4 regions of the Alteromonas sp. I10 genome follow, and region 2 is predicted to be linked to each of the others. Evidence: predicted binding sites of a transcription regulator. Region 2 holds the regulator's gene; each other region holds the start of a gene.
What was found. The regulator sigma-54, encoded in region 2, starts transcription at its own class of promoters, with help from an activator protein. The targets are predictions, from matches to a motif close to GTTGGCACGNNNNTNGNNT.
Positions count from the first base shown of each region.

Region 1: a site for sigma-54 is predicted at 2,998-3,016, ahead of glnA (glutamate--ammonia ligase). Genes of this name have one in related genera too.
Region 3: a site for sigma-54 is predicted at 1,576-1,594, ahead of BZA03_RS18700 (glucan biosynthesis protein). Genes of this name have one in related genera too.
Region 4: a site for sigma-54 is predicted at 1,827-1,845, ahead of BZA03_RS10300 (exopolysaccharide biosynthesis protein). Genes of this name have one in related genera too.

Region 1 is NZ_QJJN01000002.1:182,747-188,130, forward strand. It holds gene glnL (nitrogen regulation protein NR(II)) at 1-525, opposite strand, end outside; gene BZA03_RS05180 (DUF4124 domain-containing protein) at 656-1,282, opposite strand; gene glnA (glutamate--ammonia ligase) at 1,522-2,931, opposite strand; gene typA (translational GTPase TypA) at 3,389-5,221, shown strand.
Region 2 is NZ_QJJN01000003.1:242,549-247,932, reverse strand. It holds gene rapZ (RNase adapter RapZ) at 1-497, opposite strand, end outside; gene ptsN (PTS IIA-like nitrogen regulatory protein PtsN) at 582-1,025, opposite strand; gene hpf (ribosome hibernation promoting factor) at 1,039-1,326, opposite strand; gene BZA03_RS07940 (RNA polymerase factor sigma-54) at 1,357-2,838, opposite strand; gene lptB (LPS export ABC transporter ATP-binding protein) at 2,912-3,637, opposite strand; gene lptA (lipopolysaccharide transport periplasmic protein LptA) at 3,640-4,194, opposite strand; gene lptC (LPS export ABC transporter periplasmic protein LptC) at 4,163-4,741, opposite strand; gene kdsC (3-deoxy-manno-octulosonate-8-phosphatase KdsC) at 4,738-5,286, opposite strand; gene BZA03_RS07915 (KpsF/GutQ family sugar-phosphate isomerase) at 5,287-5,384, opposite strand, start outside.
Region 3 is NZ_QJJN01000012.1:219-5,602, reverse strand. It holds gene BZA03_RS18715 (hydrolase) at 1-87, shown strand, start outside; gene BZA03_RS18710 (YheU family protein) at 136-372, shown strand; gene BZA03_RS18705 (outer membrane beta-barrel protein) at 426-980, opposite strand; gene BZA03_RS18700 (glucan biosynthesis protein) at 1,807-3,432, shown strand; gene mdoH (glucans biosynthesis glucosyltransferase MdoH) at 3,413-5,384, shown strand, end outside.
Region 4 is NZ_QJJN01000004.1:291,784-297,167, reverse strand. It holds gene BZA03_RS10310 (rhodanese-like domain-containing protein) at 1-97, shown strand, start outside; gene BZA03_RS10305 (LysR family transcriptional regulator) at 154-1,077, shown strand; gene BZA03_RS10300 (exopolysaccharide biosynthesis protein) at 1,086-1,691, opposite strand; gene BZA03_RS10295 (sigma-54 dependent transcriptional regulator) at 2,238-3,569, shown strand; gene BZA03_RS10290 (hypothetical protein) at 3,586-3,810, shown strand; gene BZA03_RS10285 (ATP-binding protein) at 3,815-5,329, shown strand; gene BZA03_RS10280 (response regulator) at 5,319-5,384, shown strand, end outside.

The sequences.
Region 1 (5,384 bases), on a different contig from region 2:
CTCAATGATCATGCTTGTAAATTCTTTATGCTCGTCAATCAGCTCTTTTTCTAATAGCTGTGCTGCACCGCGAATACCACCAAGAGGATTTTTGATTTCGTGTGCAAGGCCGCGAACCAATTCCCGTGCTGCGTAATGCTGCGCGTTTTGTAAAGTTTCTCGAGAAATTCGCTTTTGCTGGTCAATCTTTTTAACTTCAAATAGCAGTCGTGGGCCGTCTTCGAAGTGCAAGTTGGTAACGGTTAGGTCGGCAGATACATAGCGGTTATCTCGAAAAGCCAACTTAATTTCGTTTTCGGTGAAATCTTCACCTTTTCTGATGGCAGCTTTAAGTCGGGTGGTTTCTATTGTGCCCGGCAAGAAAAAATCTTGAAGTGGATGCCCAATAAGTTGTTTTAATCCAGTCTCAAACAAAGCTTCACCAGCGTGGTTGGCATAAACAATCGTAAGTTTGTTGTCTACCATTACCAGTGCGGTATTTAGGCTATTGATTAGCTGTTGTGTTTCTAACTCGGTGGAATGCATCCGAGCTCGTCTCCTTTGCACCATAATTGTGCATTGTAGCTTGCAATGATGCGTTGCGCGAATAAAGAGCTCAAGAAGAAATGTTCACTGAACCTCTATGGTGCGCATACATAACAGTGGTTGCACGCTATTAGTTATTAATTAACGCCGATGCCTGATGCAGGTAAAGGGTTTGTAATGGAGACGATGCAAGAGTCTTGCCCGTATTGTTCGTGAGTTCAACTTTATAAGTATGTGCCCCACGATGGATACCAGTAAGCTTAAAGACGCCTGAACTATTGCTAGCTAATGGGGCGTCGTCAAAGATTAATCGGTAGATTGGCGCTTTGGGTGCACCAGGTTGTGCGGCAGAAATAGTGAATTCACCCAAGTTATTGCGAATTGTCGCTTCTGGTGCAGGTGACTTAATGACTACGCGATAGTTGGGCTTGGGGGCAGCCGGCTTCGCAGGGGGAGGTGGGGTAACCTTTGCCGCGGTTACTACGTTTTGCGTTTTTACATCGAAAGCTAGGGGTTCTGCGTTTTGCTGCGGCTTGTCGGTGTAAGTCACAGAGCCGTCTTTACCTACCACCTTGTATATGGTCATTGGAGAGGTAGCTGCGGCTGACGTTGCATTGTCGCTTTGTTCGGTTTCGCTTTCTTGTGCTTCTTGTTGGGTACTTTCTTGGCTCAGCATTTCCGCTTGCAAAGGCAGTAAGCCATTGCCGCTACTTAGTAATAGCGAAATTAAGCAAATGTGTCGCGTCATGTAGTGCACGTGTCGTTACCTAATCAATGTGGTTTTGGCTAGCTGGCTAATTCATATAGCTTGCTATGTTTGGCTTATGGATAACCTTTCTAGTTGTATGCAGATGCAAGCGGGCAAAGCCCTGTGCGCAGTTGATACAGCATGAAAGAGTATTCATTAGCATAGCTATAAAAACATAGTAGATAAATCGTACGCATAAAAAAAGCCCGCAGAGCGGGCTTTAGTATAAATTGCTATACAGTGCGAAATTACACGCTGTAGTACATGTCGAACTCAACAGGGTGAGTAGTCATGTTAAGTTTCGTTACTTCTTCAGACTTAAGATCGATGTATGCATCAATCATGTCGTCAGTCATAACGCCACCAGCTTTAAGGAAGTCACGGTCGTTATCAAGAGCTTCAAGTGCCATTTCTAGCGAGCTTGCAACTGTTGGAATTTCAGCAGCTTCTTCTGGCGGTAGGTCGTACAAGTCTTTATCCATTGAATCACCAGGGTGGATCTTGTTCTTAATACCGTCGATACCCGCCATAAGCATAGCAGTGAACGCTAGGTATGGGTTAGCTGTTGGGTCAGGGAAACGTACTTCAATACGACGTGCTTTATCGCTAGTTACGTGAGGAATACGAATAGATGCAGAACGGTTACGTGCAGAGTATGCAAGCATTACCGGTGCTTCGAATCCAGGAACTAGACGCTTGTATGAGTTAGTAGAAGCGTTAGCAAACGCGTTGATTGCGCGCGCGTGCTTGATGATACCACCAATGTAGTAAAGTGCTTCCTCAGAAAGACCTGCGTACTTGTCACCTGCAAAGATGTTTACGCCATCTTTAGAGATAGATTGGTGACAGTGCATACCAGAACCATTATCGCCAACAAGCGGCTTAGGCATAAAGGTAGCTGTTTGACCGTATGCGTGTGCAACGTTGTGAACAACATACTTGTAAACTTGAATTTCGTCAGCTTTCTTAACTAGCGTATTGAATTGGCAAGCAATTTCGTTTTGGCCAGCAGTTGCTACTTCGTGGTGGTGCGCTTCGATAACAAGGCCCATCTCTTCCATAACTAGACACATTGCAGCACGGATATCGTGAGCAGAGTCCACTGGTGGTACTGGGAAGTAACCGCCTTTAACGCCAGGGCGGTGTGCCATGTTGCCGCCTTCAAACTCTTCGCCAGAGTTCCACTTTGCTTCAGAAGAGTCAATCTTGTAGAAAGAACCCGCCATGTCAGTGTGGAAGCGTACGTCATCAAAAAGGAAAAACTCTGGCTCTGGGCCGAAGAAACATGTGTCACCGATGCCAGTTGATTTTAGGAATTCTTCTGCACGACGAGCAACTGAACGTGGGTCACGCTCATAACCTTCCATTGTTGAAGGTTCAACGATGTCACAACGGATGTTTACTTGTGTCTCTTCAGCGAAAGGGTCAACTACGCAGCTTGTTGCGTCTGGAAGAAGAACCATGTCTGATTCGTTGATGCCTTTCCAGCCAGCGATAGAAGAACCATCGAACATTTTACCTTCTTCGAAAAACTCTTCATCAACAACGCTCGCAGGAATAGATACGTGTTGTTCTTTACCCTTTGTATCGGTAAAACGTAAATCTACAAACTTCGCTTCACTTTCTTTAATCAGCTCTAATGCCTTTTCTACTGACATCGTGTCCTCCAGGTTTAATGTAAAAATGCGGAATGATCAGCTTCACTCCAACAGTGGCAAAAGTGAAAGCGATTATCATGCCATCTATATGTATACCGATTTCTGTGGCATAGACGGGCATCTATCACTTCCGTTTGAATTAAATTGCATTATATTGGTGCAATGTTGCACCAATATGGCGTTTTATGCTCATTTGTACGTCAATCAGCCTAGATTACTTTGTAGCGTATAGCCACCAAATATGATCAATTAGGTGCAACGGGGCTGGTTATTTGTTGAACAAGTGTTTGAAAACCAATAAAACTCGTTTCCATCAAAAAAAAGATGCGCAAACGTCGTGGTTTTTCTGTACAATCCGCGCAAATTTTTCTATCTGCATTTTTTTGCAACAAATCTAACGCATACTCCTTTCCACTGAATTGAAGTAGACGTTGATTTACACAGGCTCTATATAAGCATGAATACCACTGATATTAATAAATTGCGTAACATCGCAATCATCGCCCACGTTGACCACGGTAAGACCACCCTGGTAGACAAACTGTTACAGCAGTCTGGCACCCTTGAATCTCGAGGCGAGCAAGAAGAGCGCGTAATGGACTCGAACGACATCGAGAAAGAACGTGGCATTACCATCCTAGCTAAGAACACAGCGATTAACTGGAACGACTACCGTATCAACATCGTAGACACTCCAGGACACGCTGACTTCGGTGGTGAAGTAGAGCGTGTAATGTCGATGGCTGACTCTGTACTTCTACTTGTAGATGCACAAGAAGGCCCGATGCCACAAACCCGTTTCGTTACGCAAAAGGCATTTGCTCAAGGTCTTAAGCCAATTGTTGTTATCAACAAAATCGACAAGCCTGGTGCGCGTCCTGATTGGGTTATGGATCAAGTTTTCGACCTATTTGACAACCTAGGTGCAACTGACGAACAGCTAGATTTCCAAGTTGTTTATGCGTCTGCACTTAACGGTTGGGCATCACTAGATGCAGATACTAAAGAAGACGATATGACGGCATTGTTCCAAACTATCGTTGACCAGGTTTCTCCTCCTGATGCAGATATCGACGGCGCATTCCAAATGCAGATCTCTCAGCTTGACTACAACTCATACGTGGGTGTTATCGGCGTAGGTCGTGTTAAGCGTGGTTCTGTTAAGCCAAATCAACAAGTAACGGTTGTTACTGCTGATGGCAAAAAGCGCAACGGCAAAGTAGGCCTAGTTTACGGCTACCTTGGCCTTGCTCGTCACGAAGTTGAATCTGCTCACGCGGGCGACATCATTGCAATCACAGGTCTTGGCGAACTTAAGATCTCTGACACCATTTGTGACATCAACACTGTAGAAGCACTTCCTCCACTTACGGTTGACGAGCCTACAGTAACCATGACGTTCCAGGTAAACACCTCGCCGTTTGCAGGTAAAGAAGGTAAGTATGTAACGTCACGTAACATTCTAGAGCGCCTTAAAGATGAACTAGTACACAACGTTGCACTGCGCGTTGAAGAAATGCCTGATCCGGACAAGTTCCGCGTATCTGGTCGTGGTGAACTTCACCTAGGTATTCTTATCGAAAACATGCGTCGTGAAGGTTACGAGCTTGCAGTGTCGCGTCCAGAAGTAATTCTGAAAGAAGTTGACGGCGCAACGCAAGAACCATACGAAACCTTGACTATTGACTGTGAAGAACAGCACCAGGGTTCAATCATGGAACAGCTTGGTCTGCGTAAAGCAGAAATGACTGACATGTCTCCAGATGGTAAAGGTCGTGTACGTATCGACTTTATCATTCCAAGCCGTGGCCTAATTGGTTTTCAAACAGAGTTCATGACGTTAACGTCGGGTTCTGGCTTGCTATATCACACGTTCGATCACTATGGTCCGTACAAAGGCGGTATCATTGGTAAGCGTAAGAACGGTGTTCTAATCGCTAATGCAAACGGTAAAGCACTAACTAACGCCCTGTTTAACCTTCAAGAACGCGGTCGCCTATTCATCGGTCACGGTGTTGAAGTGTACGAAGGTATGGTTATCGGTATTCACAGCCGTGACAACGACCTTACTGTTAACGCGCTTAAAGGTAAGCAGCTTACTAACGTTCGTGCATCAGGAACTGATGAAGCGCAAACACTTGTTCCGCCTATCAGAATGTCACTTGAGCAAGCGCTTGAGTTCATCGATGACGACGAACTAGTAGAAGTAACGCCTGAATCTATCCGTATTCGTAAGAAGCTTCTTACAGAAAACGAGCGTAAGCGTGCATCACGTGCACCTAAGTCTTAATAGCTTCTAAGACTTACATTGATTTTGAAAATGCCAGCGTCAGCTGGCATTTTTTTTCCATTTTGCCGATGAGTTTGGCCTGCAATCGTTCAAATCGTGTCTCAACTTACACACCGTCACTTCCCATCAGAAAAGCTGCTTTCTAGCATTATCACTAAAACGT
Region 2 (5,384 bases):
GACTCAAACACAAGCACAAGGCGTGAGCTTTTCTTACCTAGGATACGCTCTCGAATTAACTCAGCCAGTTGGTGAATGGTAAGCTTATCTGTGTCTAAATATAAATCTGCGCGTTCAGCAATAGGAGCAAGTAGGGCAGACTCGGCTTTAATGGCTTCTGAAAGCGATTTATTAAGCTTGGCGAGAGGGTGAAGACGACGTGTTTCGCTAAAACGCTTAACCAGTACATCATCGCTCGCGTCAATGTAAACAATGGTCATCGACCACGAAGAAGGCAGGTAGTCTAGAATTTCTACCAAATCGTCAGGATTTTTAGGTAAGTTTCTCACATCGATACTTACCGCAACCTGATCGTACTCGTCAACAACTGTATGGGTTAAGGTGGGAAGTAAGTTTACCGGGATATTATCAACACAGTAATAACCTAAATCTTCCAATGCGCGAAGTGCGACAGACTTACCAGACCCCGAACGACCACTGATTATTATCAGCTTCACCTACTTTCTCCCTAATACTCTGGTTTTATCACATACGCGTTGTTGAATTAGGCGCCTACTAAACGGTTAATAGGCGCTTAATGTTTAACTTAATGCAGATAGAATATCGTCGCTTGTCGTTGCGCGACGTATTGCTTTAATCGTTTCTTTGTCGCTTAGTTTACCAGCCACGGTGGCCAGCGTTTGAAGGTGTCCTTCGGTCTGTTCCTCGGGAACGAGTAGCGCAAAAAAGATGTCTACGGGTTTCTCGTCAAGGGCGTCAAAGTCGATTGCTGGAGTGCTGGTTACAACAATGGCAATCACTTTCTCAAGGCCCGGTAGGCGTCCGTGGGGCAGGGCGATACCATTGCCAATGCCTGTACTACCCATACGCTCTCGAGCCATCAAACTGTTGAGTACCGTTGCCTGATCAATGTTCTCGTTTTGCTTGGCAGCGATATCAGCGATGATCTCAAGAATTCGCTTTTTACTATTACACTGAACCGCACACTCGGTGCGGTCCAGACTTACGATGGCTTGTATATCCATGCTTAATTAACTACTAATGTTTTTTCAGTTTTTCCTTATGCTTGATTACCTGCCGGTCGAGTTTATCAACCATGCTGTCAATCGCCGCATACATGTCGGTATTTTCTGAGGATGCGAATACTTCAGCGCCACTTAAATGAACGGTCGCTTCGGCTTTTTGATTTAATTTTTCAACGTTCAGGATGACATGCACATTAGAAATGTGATCAAAGTGACGTTCAAGTTTGCTGAACTTCGTATCGACATAATTACGCAAAGAGTCGGTGATTTCGACATGATGACCAGTAAGGTTGATTTGCATATTTCGTCTTCCTTATATTATTAAGCCCGATTAAATAAGGCTTTTGCGTTGGTTCGACGGCGGGATCGACAACGATTCCCGGTACTTTGCTATTGTTCGCCGGGCAACTTTAATGCCTTGTTCGGCCAACAATGAAGCAATCTTGCTATCACTTAGCGGCTTGCTAGGCTTTTCAGCGGCCACTAATTTCTTGATCAATGCACGAATCGCTGTAGATGAACATTCACCACCAGACTCTGTTGCAACGTGGCTTGAGAAGAAATACTTCAATTCGAAGATTCCACGTGGCGTATGCATGTACTTTTGCGTTGTCACTCGCGAAATAGTGGATTCGTGCATATCTACCATTTCTGCGACATCATTTAGCACCATTGGTTTCATCATTTCCGGGCCGTGCTCAAAAAAGCCCATTTGCTGCTGCACAATGCAGTTTGCAACCTTCATTAAGGTTTCGTTACGAGATTCAAGGCTCTTTATGAACCACTTAGCCTCTTGCATGTGTGAGCGGATGAATTGTGAATCGCTACTATTCTTGGCACGGCGACTCATTGCAGCGTATTGTTGATTTACGCTTAACTTAGGCAGACTGTCGGGGTTCAGCTCAACCACCCAACGGCCATTTTTCTTGGTTACTGAGACATCAGGAATAACGTACTCAGGCTCTTTAGTAACTAAAGCACTACCTGGGCGAGGATTCAAGGTTTGCAGTAAACGCATTGCCTCGCGTAGCTGATCTTCTTTCAATCGGCTTTTACGCATAAGCGTACGATAGTCTTTGCTGCTCAGTAAGTCAGAGTACTCTTCAATCAGTTGCTTTGCTTCAGCAAGCCACGGTGTGTCTTCTGAAAACTGGCGCAATTGCACCATCAAACATTCTTGTGGAGAGCGAGAGCCAGAACCAATAGGGTCGAACATCTGAATGCGCTTAAGCACACATTCTATTTCGTCCATTTCAATCGGCTCTTCCATATCATCATCGTTAACCGCTTCTAAAATATCGTCAAGGGTAACGGTTAAATAACCTGACTCGTCAATAGAGTCGATGATTGCTGTAGCGATTGCGCGATCGGTATCCGAGAAATGGGTAAGGCGCATTTGCCAAAGAAGGTGCTCTTGAATATCTTCAGTAGTCTCACCTTGGAAGATTTGCTCGTCGTCATTGGATGGACCTGGAGCTGGAGAAGATGAAGCAGAATAGTATTCGTCCCATGTGCTGTCGATTGGCAGCTCATCGGGAAGATCGTTTTTCTCAAGTGCATCGCCGGCTTCTAATGTGTCACTAGATGCAGAAGCAGTGGCCTCAGAGCCGCTGTCATCGTTGTCGATATTGTTCTTTTCTAGTTGCGGCTCGTCGTTACCTTCTTCAACTTCTAATAGCGGATTAGAATCGAGCGCTTCTTGGATCTCTTGTTGAAGATCAAGTGTAGAAAGCTGCAGCAGTTTAATGGCCTGCTGAAGCTGTGGTGTCATGGTAAGTTGTTGGCTAAATTTTAGCTGTAAAGATGGTTTCATCTACGTCTTATTTAAATGCTCTAAATTGAATATACCAGAGCGAAACTGAAAAATGACAATTCGGTTACATTAACTATAGCCTGAATTGTTCGCCTAGGTATACATCCCTTACTTTTTGATTACTTAAAACCTGTTCCGCCGTTCCTTGCGCAATAAGCTCGCCATGACTCACAATGTACGCCTTTTCACAAACATCCAATGTCTCTCGTACGTTATGGTCCGTGATAAGGATTCCAATCCCCCTATCGCGAAGATGTTGTATTATCTTCTTTATATCATTAACTGATATTGGATCAACACCAGCAAATGGTTCGTCTAACAAAATAAATTGCGGTTTTGCTGCCAGAGCGCGGGCAATCTCAACGCGACGGCGTTCGCCCCCTGACAAACTCATCCCCGTACTATTACGTATATGGTTAATATTAAATTCATCAAGTAGCGCATCTGCTTCTTCTTCTTGCTGTTGTGAATTTAAATCTTTACGGGTTTGCAAAATGGCCATGATATTTTCATGCACGGTGAGCTTTCTGAAAATAGAGGCTTCCTGCGGTAGGTAGCCAATTCCGCGGCGTGCACGCTCGTGCATGGGCTGATGAGTTAGCTCATTGTCGTCGATTTCAATCTTACCTTTATCCAGATTCACTAAACCAACAATCATGTAGAATGTGGTGGTCTTACCAGCGCCATTTGGGCCAAGAAGACCAACAATTTGACCCGTTGAGACAGACAGGCTTACATCTCGTACAACCTGTCTTGACTTGTAAGCCTTAGCAAGATTTTTAGCGCTCAAAGTTGCCATTGCTATTCATTGCCCTCGTTGTCTTTTTTGTCTTTCTTAGACGAAGTTTTGCGAATGGTCTCAGGTGTGAATACTGTGGTCACTCGACCCTCACCATCCTTACCTGCGCCGCCAGTCGCTAGCAATTGCTCGGTAATCATATCGAACGTGATGTTGTCACCCTGTACTTTACTGGTGTCTTGTTTCAACTCTGCGTTTCCGGCAAGAGAAATCGTTCGGTTCACCACTTCATAGCGTATTTCATTAGCTTTTGCTGAAACTGGCGTGCCGTCTTCCAATTGCTGGGAATAGCTTGCAGGCTTCCCTCTAGCAATAAATATTTCACGACCACCACCGTCAGTGGCAATTACTTCCACTTCGTCAGCTTCAATAACCAAAGAGCCTTGAGTTATGAGTACGTCGTCTTTGTACAACGCGGTTTTATTTTTACCGTCGATAAACTGGGTGTTCGAGCCTATTTTTATGGGCTGCGAAAAATCATCTTCACTGGCGTGTACCGCACCGCTAGCGATGGCAAGCAATAAACTAGTTGCTAGGGGAATAAGTGGTTTGTACATGATCTAAAAGCTCGTATTCTTGTGTGCGTAAATTCGCGTTAAACCCATTACTTAAAATGACATATTGGGTGCCCAGTATTTCAACGGGTTGGTCAGATGTCATTTGCTTGGTTTCTAAATTAATTTGAATGTACTCGGTCGATATACTTCTGACAAAGTCATCGCCAGTTTGGTTCTCAATATTAACTTGGTTTTCCAGCTGGATTAGCTCGTTATTGTATAGTGTACCTTCATCAGCGGTTACCACCCATGGTGATGACGCGTTTTCTGTATAAAGGGTGTATTTAGGTTGCTGAAACAATACAAAGCCAAGCTGGTCGTAATGCTCCATCGACTCTGCAAATACTTTGTGATTTAACTCACCGTCTTGATTGTACAGCGTAGTGGTTAGATTTTTTGCTTTGTAGGCGGGCTTTAGCGCATCGTTTTCACGATTCCCCTGCGTTTCAGGCTGCTCTTCCATCCACGTAGGGATGTACATCAGCATCGCCAGAATAAATAGCGCCGATATACTTAATCCTAAGCGATTAAAGCCAAACAGACTCATACACTAGCTCCAAAAATCTCATTTGCTATCCCTTTGGCCTGCAAAATGGTATCCGATATTTCTCGGACAGCGCCAAACCCACCGGGAAGGGTCGTAATCCAGTTTGCTTGTTTTGCTACGTAAGGATGGGCATCGGCAACCGCAATTTTAACCGCAACGTGCTTGTACATACCCGTATCTGGCATGTCATCACCTACCGCAGCCACTTCGTCAGTGTTTAACTCAAGGCGTTTCATCAGGTCACTAAGCGCGTCTGCTTTATTCTCTTCGCCTTGAATTATATGTGCAACATTCAGTGCCTTCATTCTATTTTCAACAATGGCAGAGCGACGTCCAGTAATAACCGCGACATTCACTCCATTGCTCACTAGCGCTTTTACACCATATCCATCACGGGTATGGAATGCTTTAAGTTCTTCACCGTCGTTACCTAAGTAAATTCGGCCATCTGAGAACACACCATCAACGTCGCATACCAGCAACTTTATCTTGGCTAGTTTTGCGAAAAGCGAGTCATTTATTTCCGTGTACAAGGTGGTTGTCATTTAAAGCACTCCTGCTTTTAGTAGCATATGCATGTTAAAAGCCCCAACAGGTTTGCGCTTATCGTCAGTAACCATTAACGCACTAATTTTATGGGTTT
Region 3 (5,384 bases), on a different contig from region 2:
CCTAAAGTATGGCTGCACGAACGGGTGAAACGTTTTGTAAGTGAAGCCTTACCTGTAAATACTACGTGTCGTTATGTCAGCCGCTAATGTTGATGTCCTAATAATTTACCCAAACGCTTTTTATCAGGAGTGTGAATGATAATCCCCATTGACGCGCTAGAAGCCGATACGCTTTATAGCTTGGCTGAGTCTTTTGTTCTGCGAGAGGGCACGGACTACGGCGCTGAAGAAGTTGCGCTAGATGTGAAAGTGCAGCAAGTGTTAAACAGACTCAAATCGGGTGAGGCGGTGCTGGTCTATTCAGAGCTTCATGAAAGTGTAGATATCAAAAGAAAAGAAGATATTGAGCCAAGCGAAGCTGAAGAACAATAGACACAAAAAAGCCGGGTCGAGCAACCCGGCTACCTACCTGAGGAGAGGAAGGCTTAAAACGCGTAACGTGCAGTTACCTGCATAATGTCTAAATCATCAATGATTCTGTAGTTTGCACCCACAGCCCATTGTGGCGTGATGTAATAGTTAGCGCCTACTCTAAATGTCGCTTCACCATCGTCTACATCGTAGTAGCCAACTTCACCCGCCAGCTCTACCTGCTCTGTGATCATCGAGCGAAGGCCAGCATTAATGCTGTAACCTGTTTCGTCGTTTACGTCACCGTCAATACGCTCTAAGTTGGCACCAAAATACGCGTCTGTTGTCGCGTTAACAGGTAAACGGTAACCCGCACCTAGTGTCAGCATATCAAAGTCAAAGTTGCCCTCTTCAAAGAAGCTATACTCGCCGTTCAGGTACCAGTTGCTGTTCAATAGGTATTTACCGTTAACGGTTAAACCGTCTGGTTCAAAAGACTCATTGTCGTCAAAGTCCATTTTGGTGTAACCACCTTCTACGTAACGCCAGTCAGGCTTGTCGGCCATAGCTGTAAGAGGAAGTGTTGCCGCAGTTAGTGCTGCTGCAATAAGTGTGAATGATTTACGCATGTGATAACTCCTTAGTATGTTCAGTAACCCACCTTGTTCACCGCAAACGTTTTCGTTGTTTAAACACGTTCTAGGTACTCTATAAAGCTCTAACCTTTTCATAATGGTTCTAGTCTTTACACAATGGCTCTAGACAGTTTGCAAAACGTGTTGCAAGTCAGTGCTTTACGACACACTGCAAAAGGCTACTTGGTTGATGACCACAAAGCCGTACTTGCCTTCATGCCATCTTTATTATTTCCGTTAAGAAATAGTGTCCGATTTATTTATCAACATGATGAATAGCAAAGCGTTTGCCAACTTCGTACTAAATCACTATTTTGATATATCTTAATTTATCTATGTCGCTAATATTTATAGATAAAATACGTCTGGCTTTTTAGAGGCTACACATTTGAAATGTTCAAAATCAAAGTTTGATGTATTCCTAGTAAAACGTTGGCACACAAAACTGTCTCTAAAAAACAACAGTTATCCTTTTGTCTAACTCATCGGACATTTTTACAAGCCAGTGTTCTCCAATAATCCACAATGTGTGTGTTTGTAAAGCATTGTAAATTATGAAAAATATAAAAAATAACGGCGACTATTTCGTGTTGGAACAGCTTTTGCTCAAGTCTCTGTGTGTTATCCAACATTCACTTTAGCCCTTCGGCAAGGAATTCGGTTTTTCACGATATTAGTGGATAAAGAAAGGAAGAGAGCGCCTTTCTCGCGTGGCTTCAATCAATACCGTTTTTGTAAAAGACGCTTTTCAGTAAGTAAGGCGTGTTACGAGTTATTGATGGTCATCTGGATAACCATTGTTTTCATAAGGAGAGGACAAATGGCTAAGCCAGTTTCAATTTTCGGTAAAGGTTTACAAACGAATGTGCGTCAGCGCAATAAGCTGTCACACCTTCTTTTAGCGATGAGCAGTGTCATCGCATTATTTGCGTTTCATCAAGCCGGTGCAGTTGAGGTTAACAACGACAATCAGCCTCAAAAAGCATCGCCGGTTCTTCAGTCAATTATTGATGCTGCACGCCAGTCAGCGACAGAGAGCTACGAGCAGGACGATCACGGGTTAAACAGCAAGCTTAAAGAAATTGACTACACCACGTATCGTTCAATTCGCTTCAAGCCCGAGCAGAGTCTTTGGCATGGCGAGAATGACTACGAACTGCAGTTTTTTCACCCGGGTTTTTTATATGAATACCCTGTCACTATCCACACTATTGGTGAAAACAATAAGCCTGAACGCCTAGCGTTCAACAGTGACATGTTCAACTACGACGGGTCTGCGTCGGGGTTAGCTGGGCTAACGGACGAAAAGTCAGGCTTTGCTGGATTTCGCGTTCACTACCCTATCAAGAACGAAGAGTACAAAGACGAATTTGCTGTATTTTTGGGGGCATCGTACTTCCGTCTTGTAGGTAAAAATCAAGTGTACGGTATCTCTGCACGAGGTCTTGCGATTGATACGGCGCTAGCCAAAGGCGAAGAGTTCCCCCACTTCACTGAGTTCTGGGTCATAGAACCGAGTGAGGGTAAGCCTATTACTGTTTATGCGCGTCTTGAAAGCCCTTCTGTAGCGGGCGCGTACAAATTTGTTATACAGCCTGATATTGATACCAGCGTTAAGGTAGAGAGTTGGTTATTTGCCAGAGATGACGTGAGCAAGCTAGGCATTGCACCATTTACCAGTATGTTCTTGTATGGCGAGAACACAGAAAAGCGTCATGACGACTATCGTCCAGAGGTGCATGATAGTGACGGTGTACTCATGGTAACTCACGCTGGTGAAGAAATTTGGCGCCCGCTGACTAACCCTGCACGCCTTCAAGTCACGTCACTTAGCGACGCAAACCCTAAAGGATTCGGCATGCTTCAACGCGACGGCGAATGGGATAATTACCTCGACGCAGAGGCCAATTACCATATACGCCCAGGGCTATGGGTGACGCCAGAAGCTGGTTTTGAGAAAGGCCGATTAGAAGTCGTCGAAATTCCGACTAAATCCGAAATTCACGACAATATCGTGGCATTTTGGACGCCTGAAAAGCCATTCAATTCGGGCGAATCACTGTATTTCGCTTACGAGCTTAAAACCGTAGAACAAAATCCGTTTGTCAGTGAACTGGCCTCAGTAGTACGTACCCGCCAAGGCAAGGCTGTGTTGCCGGGTGACGAGTTTAAAAACGACAGTCTAAATACGACACGACAGTTCAGCGTGGACTTCAGCGCGCCTTCTGCCATTACTTTTGATAACGAGTCGATGAAGTTGGTGGTACAGGGTACTAATGGCACGATTTCTCAGCAGCGACTTTACCCCGTTGCTGATGGACAAGAGTGGCGGGCCACCTTCTTTGTTAAGCCGAAAGAAAAGCAGACGGTAGATATGCGCGCTTACATAGAGAAAGACGGTAAACGTGTGAGTGAGGTTTGGAATTATGTCTACCAACCAAAATAATCGCGCTTGCATAGCGGTATCGGACGAGGCTAAAGCCGTGCCTCAGGTTAAAAGTGATGGCACTGCACGTGCTTCACACTTCATCTTAAAAGGAGAGCATATGCGTTTGTTTATCATGGCAATGCTAGTTATTCCAAGCACGGCACTGGCCGGTTGGAGTTTGTACGAGATCTTTTTACCTAACGGCCTTACCAACTTAGAGATTGCACAGTTGGGGTTGGGGCTAACCCTGTTCGCATGGTTGTGTATGGCGTTTTGGACAGGCATTATCGGTTTCTTTCTGCAGCTTTTTAACATCGACCCGTTGAGCTTGCGCAGAAATCAAACGCCTCCTGATACTTCTGTGTCATTAACGCAAAAGCACGCTGTCGTCATGCCGGTTTATAACGAAGATACCCGCCGTATTATGGTGGGGTTTGAAGCTTGTATTCGCGAATTAATGGAAAGTGACAACAGTTCTAAATTCGACTTTTTCATGCTCAGCGACACCCGCGATATGGAAAAAGCGGATGCAGAGCTACGTGCCTTTTCCCGACTGAAGAAACGTTTAGGTGCCTTCTCTAGCCAAGTGTTTTACCGTCGTCGCGAACAGAATCTGCACAGAAAAGTGGGCAACCTCAAAGAGTTTTGTGAACGCTGGGGTGCAAACTACGAGTCGATGATTGTGTTAGATGCTGATAGCGTGATGAGCGGTGAGCGCATGCAAGACTTGGCGAGTCGTATTGAGCAAAACCCTGATACGGCGTTAGTGCAGACCATTCCAATGCCGGTACGTCAAAACACCTTCTTTGGTCGTTTTGTGCAGTTTGCTGCTCACCTTTACAGCCCAATGTTGGCGACAGGTCTATCGTTTTGGCAAACAGACAGTGCAAACTATTGGGGGCACAATGCCATTATTCGTATTGCACCATTTATGCAGCATTGCGGGCTACCTACCCTCGAAGGACGCGCGCCTTTTGGTGGTGAAATTTTAAGTCATGACTTTGTTGAGGCTGCGCTACTGCGCCGTGCTGGCTGGCAGGCCTACTTGCTTACCGACACCACGGGCAGCTATGAAGAAGTGCCAAGTAACATTGTTGACTACGCGATTCGCGACCGTCGTTGGGTGCAGGGCAACATACAGCATTTAGGGTTATTGAACGTTAAAGGTCTTAAAATGGCAAACCGCCTGCACTTCTTATTTGGTGCGTTTGCGTACATCTCTTCACTCATACTATTTTGCATGTTGGCGCTAGGCACAGCAGATGCGTTAATTCGCGCCACATCGGTGCCGGAGTTCTTCGTGTCTGAATACCAGCTGTTCCCTAGTTGGCAGGTAGCGCGCCAAGACATGATGATGGTAACCATGTGGGGTACGGCGGCCTTATTATTCTTGCCTAAACTTCTCGGTATTACTTTAGCTTTAATAAAACGTCGTGGCGAATTTGGTGGCGCGTGGTCTTTGCTTAAAGGGGCAGCAATTGAATTAACTATGGCCGTGCTTATTGCGCCGCTAATGATGTTCTATCACAGTTATTTTGTAATTAGCGTTTTTGTTGGCCACTCTGTTAAATGGGAAGCGCAAGAGCGTGAAGGGCGCAAAGTGCCATGGAAAGTTGCAATTAAACACACGCAAATTATGAGCTGTTTAGCGGTAGCGTGGGGCGTAACTACCTTCTACTTCACCCCGTCGCTATTTATGTGGTTGTTACCCGTATTAGTAGGCATGGTGTTAGCGGCGCCGGTTATCCGCTTAACAAGCAGCGATAAGCTGGGCATAGCCATGCGTAAGTGGGGCGTGTTTGTCATTGACCAGGAAGTGAATGAGTGTAAAGCACTTAAGCGTTTACGCGTTGCAATGGGGTATTTCGCTATATCACAGCACAAGGCAGAAGTACCTGCGCTTCCTGATAACGTGTGGCAGAGCATGCCAGAGCAAGTACTAAGTCAAAAGCCTTTGCCTATGCGTCACA
Region 4 (5,384 bases), on a different contig from region 2:
AAAACTAGCAGCAGAGCAACTTATAAAAATGGGCTATGAGAACGTTTCGGTGGTGACATGCCCTGTACCCACGATAAACCAAGCAAACCGAAAATGACTTCTTAACCACGTGTATGCTATAAGTATTGTTAATTAAGAGTTTTAAGGCGCTGTATGCTGAAATCTACGTTAGAACAATGGCGAATGTTCAAAGCCGTCGTCGATGCAGGCGGCTTTAATCAAGCTGCTGCTGAAGTTCACAAAAGTCAATCGAGCGTTCACCACGCGGTTCAAAAGCTTGAAAACGCCATTGGTGTGTCGTTGTTTGAGAATATTGGACGTAAAGTCCAGCTTTCTCCGCAAGGCGAACTTATGTATCGCCGTGCCTCTTTTTTGCTGAGCGAAGCGCACAAGCTCGAGGCCGTTGCCAATAGCCTTCAATCTGGCACAGAAACAACTTTACGCATAGCGGTGGATATTATTTTTCCGTCTGAATTGCTTTATAACGTGCTAGCGAAAGTTTCTGCTGAGTTCCCGCTGCTTCGTATCGAGATAGAAGAAACTGTGCTCAGTGGCGCAAATTCACTTTTGAGCAATGGTAAAGTTGATTTAGGCATCTCTCCTTTCGTATTTCCAAATGGCTTTAGCGAAGACTTGTGCGAAATTGAGTTTGCAGCTGTCGCTCACGCCGACCATCCACTACACCAATTAGATAGAACGCTCACACTGGAAGACTTAAAAGCGCATCGTCAAATTGTGGTAAGGGATTCATCTGCGGAGCGTAAAGCTGATGTGGGCTGGTTAGGTGCAGAGCAACGCTGGACCGTAAGCCACGTTAGAACGTCATTAGATATTATTGCTCAGGGGTTGGGTTTTGCGTGGCTGCCTATAGCAATAATTAAAGATGAGCTTGAAGACGGTACACTCGTTCCCCTTCCCCTGGATAATAATGCAGCATTGCGTAAGGCGCTCCTTTATCTGTCTTTTGAAGACGGCGATACGTTGGGGCCAGCTGCCCGTGCTTTTATTGGTGAGCTACGATATCAAACAATGAACCTTCCATCGTCAGATTTTATGCTCGATTCGTGTACTGAGTAGTTTGACCATCAGCTTAGAGCGACTGCAAGGCGTTCAAATCCAAGTATAAAGCCAAATAGCGACAATGAAACACCAACTAACGCCACAGCACCATCGTCTGTGGCCATGCCTATTGCCATAATAAAAACAGCAAAAGCGGGAATAAGGCCCATAAAGGGAATAAGCTCCAGAGGAATCATTACAAGTCCGCAACCTGCACAACATAATGCGATGAGTGATCTGAACACAGGCTGGCGCATGAAAAAACACCGAGGAACTAAAAAGCGGTCTACGCGTACTGCATACGGTTTAACCTTTTCGACAATGTAGCGAAGCTGATCGGCGTCACAGTTTAGTTGCATCACTTTTTGCGGTAACCAAGGATGCCTACGACCGAGTAAAATTTGCAACGCGATGAGTAAAATTGTCCCACCCGCTAAAGATGGGATCCCAGGGATGGCCCCAATCGGTGTGCAAGCGATAAAAGATGGCAGCGCCAACATTGGTCCAAAGCCTCTTTTCTCCATCACATCCCAGAACTCAGCAAACTCGAACGTATCTTGTCTTGCTCGCGGCTGCATTTTCCCCAACAACTCGTACAAGGTCATTGATCTTACAGCTGTTTTTCCCCACATCTTCAATTCCTTTGATATCACATTACCAGCGAACGTCGCGCTAATCAGACGGGCTCCTCGCCTAATTAATATACATTTCTTGCACCTACTCGATTTACCATAGTGAGATTGCAAGTAACCTTAGACAGGCAAATCGTGCGAAAAATATGCCATCGAATGCATGTGACGGTGTGTTGAAGACAGGAATACTTTTTGCAAATGCCCCTGATAAGTAAAGTAAAATCACCTAATAAAACAAAGACAGATATAGACATTCTGTACTTTAGTGCGATGTGTACCGCTGATCGCAAAGAGTTGATAAATTAGAAGAACGTAGCGCAACCGACTATCCCTGGCATCCAGGCAAATGTTCAAGATTTCCGGGTTGCTTGAAGCGTTTAGATATTTTCCGATGCGCTTACGCTTTATCAATTTAAACCAGCGTATAAATAAACTTTAAATATGCCCATTAGCATTCAGTTGTTAATAGCGTATGATAAAACTATAACATTGATTCTATTCCATATTTTTTCTGAATAGGAAACGAAAGAAGAGAGGGACATCCACGTGCTTACCGTACTTTTAGTTGATGACGACGCCGAGTTCACAGAAGTAGCTTGTACTATCATCGAATTTCTTGGCCACGAAGTACTTACCGCTGCCACACTCAAAGAAGCCCGCGATTGGTTAGAGAAAGAAACCTTTGACCATGTACTGCTTGATTTCATGCTACCCGATGGAAGCGGCGCGCACTTGTTCAATGAGTTAGATGCACTTTCTAAGCGCCCTCGCGTTACTTTGATAACGGGTCACCCTTCTGTGAAAAGCGTTATAAAGGGTCTGTGTGGCCCCACGGTCGACTATCTCGTTAAACCAATTCAACGGGAGGAAATAGAGGCTGTATTAAGTCAAAAGCCAAAAGAAAAAGCACCTGCGCAAGAAAAAATAGAGAAACATTTTGACTTGCTGATTGGTGAATCGCCAATTATGAAAGAGCTCTACAAGCTGATTTCTAGAGTGAGTAAAACCAGCGCTAACGTAATGCTGCTTGGTGAAAGCGGTGTAGGTAAAGAAGTGGTAGCTGCCGCAATTCATCGTGCTTCAGAAAGTGAAGGTCCCTATATTGCAACCAACTGTGGTGCATTCTCAAAAGAACTAATAGGTAGCGAACTTTTCGGTCACGAAAAAGGAGCATTTACCGGCGCTGTAGGACGTAAGGAAGGTGTTTTCGAACAAGCTGAGGGCGGCACGCTCTTTTTGGACGAAATCACAGAAATGCCCATTGATATGCAGCCCAACTTACTCCGCGTTTTAGAAAACAAGGTTGTTATTCGTGTGGGCGGAACGAAGACCATCCCGGTGAGCTGCCGCGTTGTATCTGCCACGAACCGAACAATGGAAGAGATTGCGCAAAGCAAAGTACTGCGCGAAGACATCTACTTCAGACTTGCGGTGTTCCCAATCACCATTCCTCCGCTACGCGAAAGAAAGGAAGATATTCCATTACTAGCAAAAACCTTTATTGCTGAATTCAATAAAGATAATGGCTCGCAATTTAAGTGGGAAGATAGTCAACTCGATACGTTACAAGCTTATGACTGGCCCGGTAACGTGCGTGAGCTAAGACACTTTGTGCATCGCGCTGCCATTATGAGCGACCCTGAAAAGAGTGAGATTGAATTACCAAAAACCATTGAATCACCATTTGCTCAAAAACAGAGCACGACACCGGCACTTCAAGCCGGTAGAACCATTGAAGACGTGGAAAAAGAGCTAATTTATGCCACGTTGGAAAAAGTGAATGGCAATAAGACCACCGCAGCAGAAATGCTGGGAATTAGTACAAAAACGCTTTACAACCGTCTTCATGCATATGGCGACTTAAGTAAAGATGACTAAGTAAGAGGTATTCGGCATGACTAGCGAAGAATTTTCTCGACTAAGTGTTTATGTGCATGATGCACGCAAACCATTAAACAGAATATCAATGCAAGCTGAGCTAGTAAAAATGGCATTAAACGGTGACGTTGCACCTGAAAAGGCATTAGTGGCGTTGGATAAAATAATAAGCAGTGCTAAAGACTGCAGCCATACTCTTGCTGAAATGACATCAGAGTTAAGTGGCAATGTTTCGGATTAAGTAAATGATTACTAAAGTATTGTCTTCACTATACAGTTGGATAATTTTAGTTGTTCTGGTCATTATTGTAATAACTGCTAATTCATTTTACGTAGTTAGTACATTGAATGACCTTTCTGCTCTGGAAGCGCGGCTGTTCACTACGAACCGTGTTATCAATGCAGTTAACCGCCTTCACGTTGCTGTACTTCGCGTGGAGTCTGGTCAGCGCGGCTATATGCTAACTGGCGATGAAGAATATCTTACCGACTACACCGAAACGTTAAGCGTAATCGGCGAATTAATGGATGAGGTAGAAGTAAGCTCCTTCTCTTCAGATATTAACGACCAGTCCATCCGCATCGAAGAACTTTTGTCTTTAACCAAAGCAAAAATCAATGAAGTCATTGAAGTAGTTGAGCTGTATAAAGAAGGGAAAGAGCAACAAGCTGTCATTTTAGTGAATAGCGATAAGGGTATAAAACTCTACAAACAGTTTGAAACCTTATTTAGAGAAATCGACGGTTCAGAACGAGATATGCAAGGCACGCATTTAGCCAACTTAATGAGCCTAAGAAGGGACTCCGTTAATACGCTGATCATTTCCTCTGCAACGACTCTGCTACTGATTATTACGGTATTTTTATTGCTCAAAATAAATTCCCGTGAGCATGAGAAGTATCAAGCTGACCTAGAGTCTGTTAACGAAGACCTAGAATCTCGGATAGCAGATAGAACGCAAGAGTTAAGTGTTTATTCAGACGAATTAGCACGAAGTAATAGAGAGTTGGAAGATTTTGCCTTTGTGGCGTCACACGATCTTCAAGAACCATTGAGAAAAATTCGGGCATTTGGTAACCGCCTAGAATCGGGTTACAACGATGTCATAGACGAACGAGGCAAAGATTACCTTGCGCGCATGCTCAATGCAGCAGAGCGGATGTCCATGCTTATTTCAGATCTTCTCGCCTTTTCTCGCGTTTCCACACGAGGTAAAGAGTTTGACGACGTTAATCTAGGCACCGTAGTGGATAGCATCATGGGCGATTTGGAAATCGCTATCGATGAAAAGTCTGCGCAAATAAATGTTAGCGATATGCCGACTATTCGCGGTGACAAATCGCAATTAGAGCAGCTGTTTTTAAACTTAGTGTCTAACGCACTGAAATTTCAGAGCGAGGGCGTGAGACCTGAAGTAACGATATCTGCAAGGGACGCGACGGAAGAAGAAACGAAAGACATTCTACTTGCTGAAGAATATGACTGGACAAAAATTACCGTATCAGACAACGGTATAGGGTTCGAGCAATCGTTTGCTGAAAAAATATTTGCCCCTTTCCAACGCCTTCACGGTAGAAGTGAATACAAAGGGACGGGGATTGGGCTTGCCGTTTGTCGTCGTATTGTAGAACGGCACAACGGTCAAATAACCGCAGTTAGTTCTCCTGGAAAAGGGGCAACATTCTCGATCATAATACCCAAAAATAGTGAACCGTTTGGTTCTAACAACAATAATGGAGAAACACACAATGACGCGTAAACAAACTCAGCCTATCAATATACTTATGGCGGACGATGACGAAGACGACCGCTTA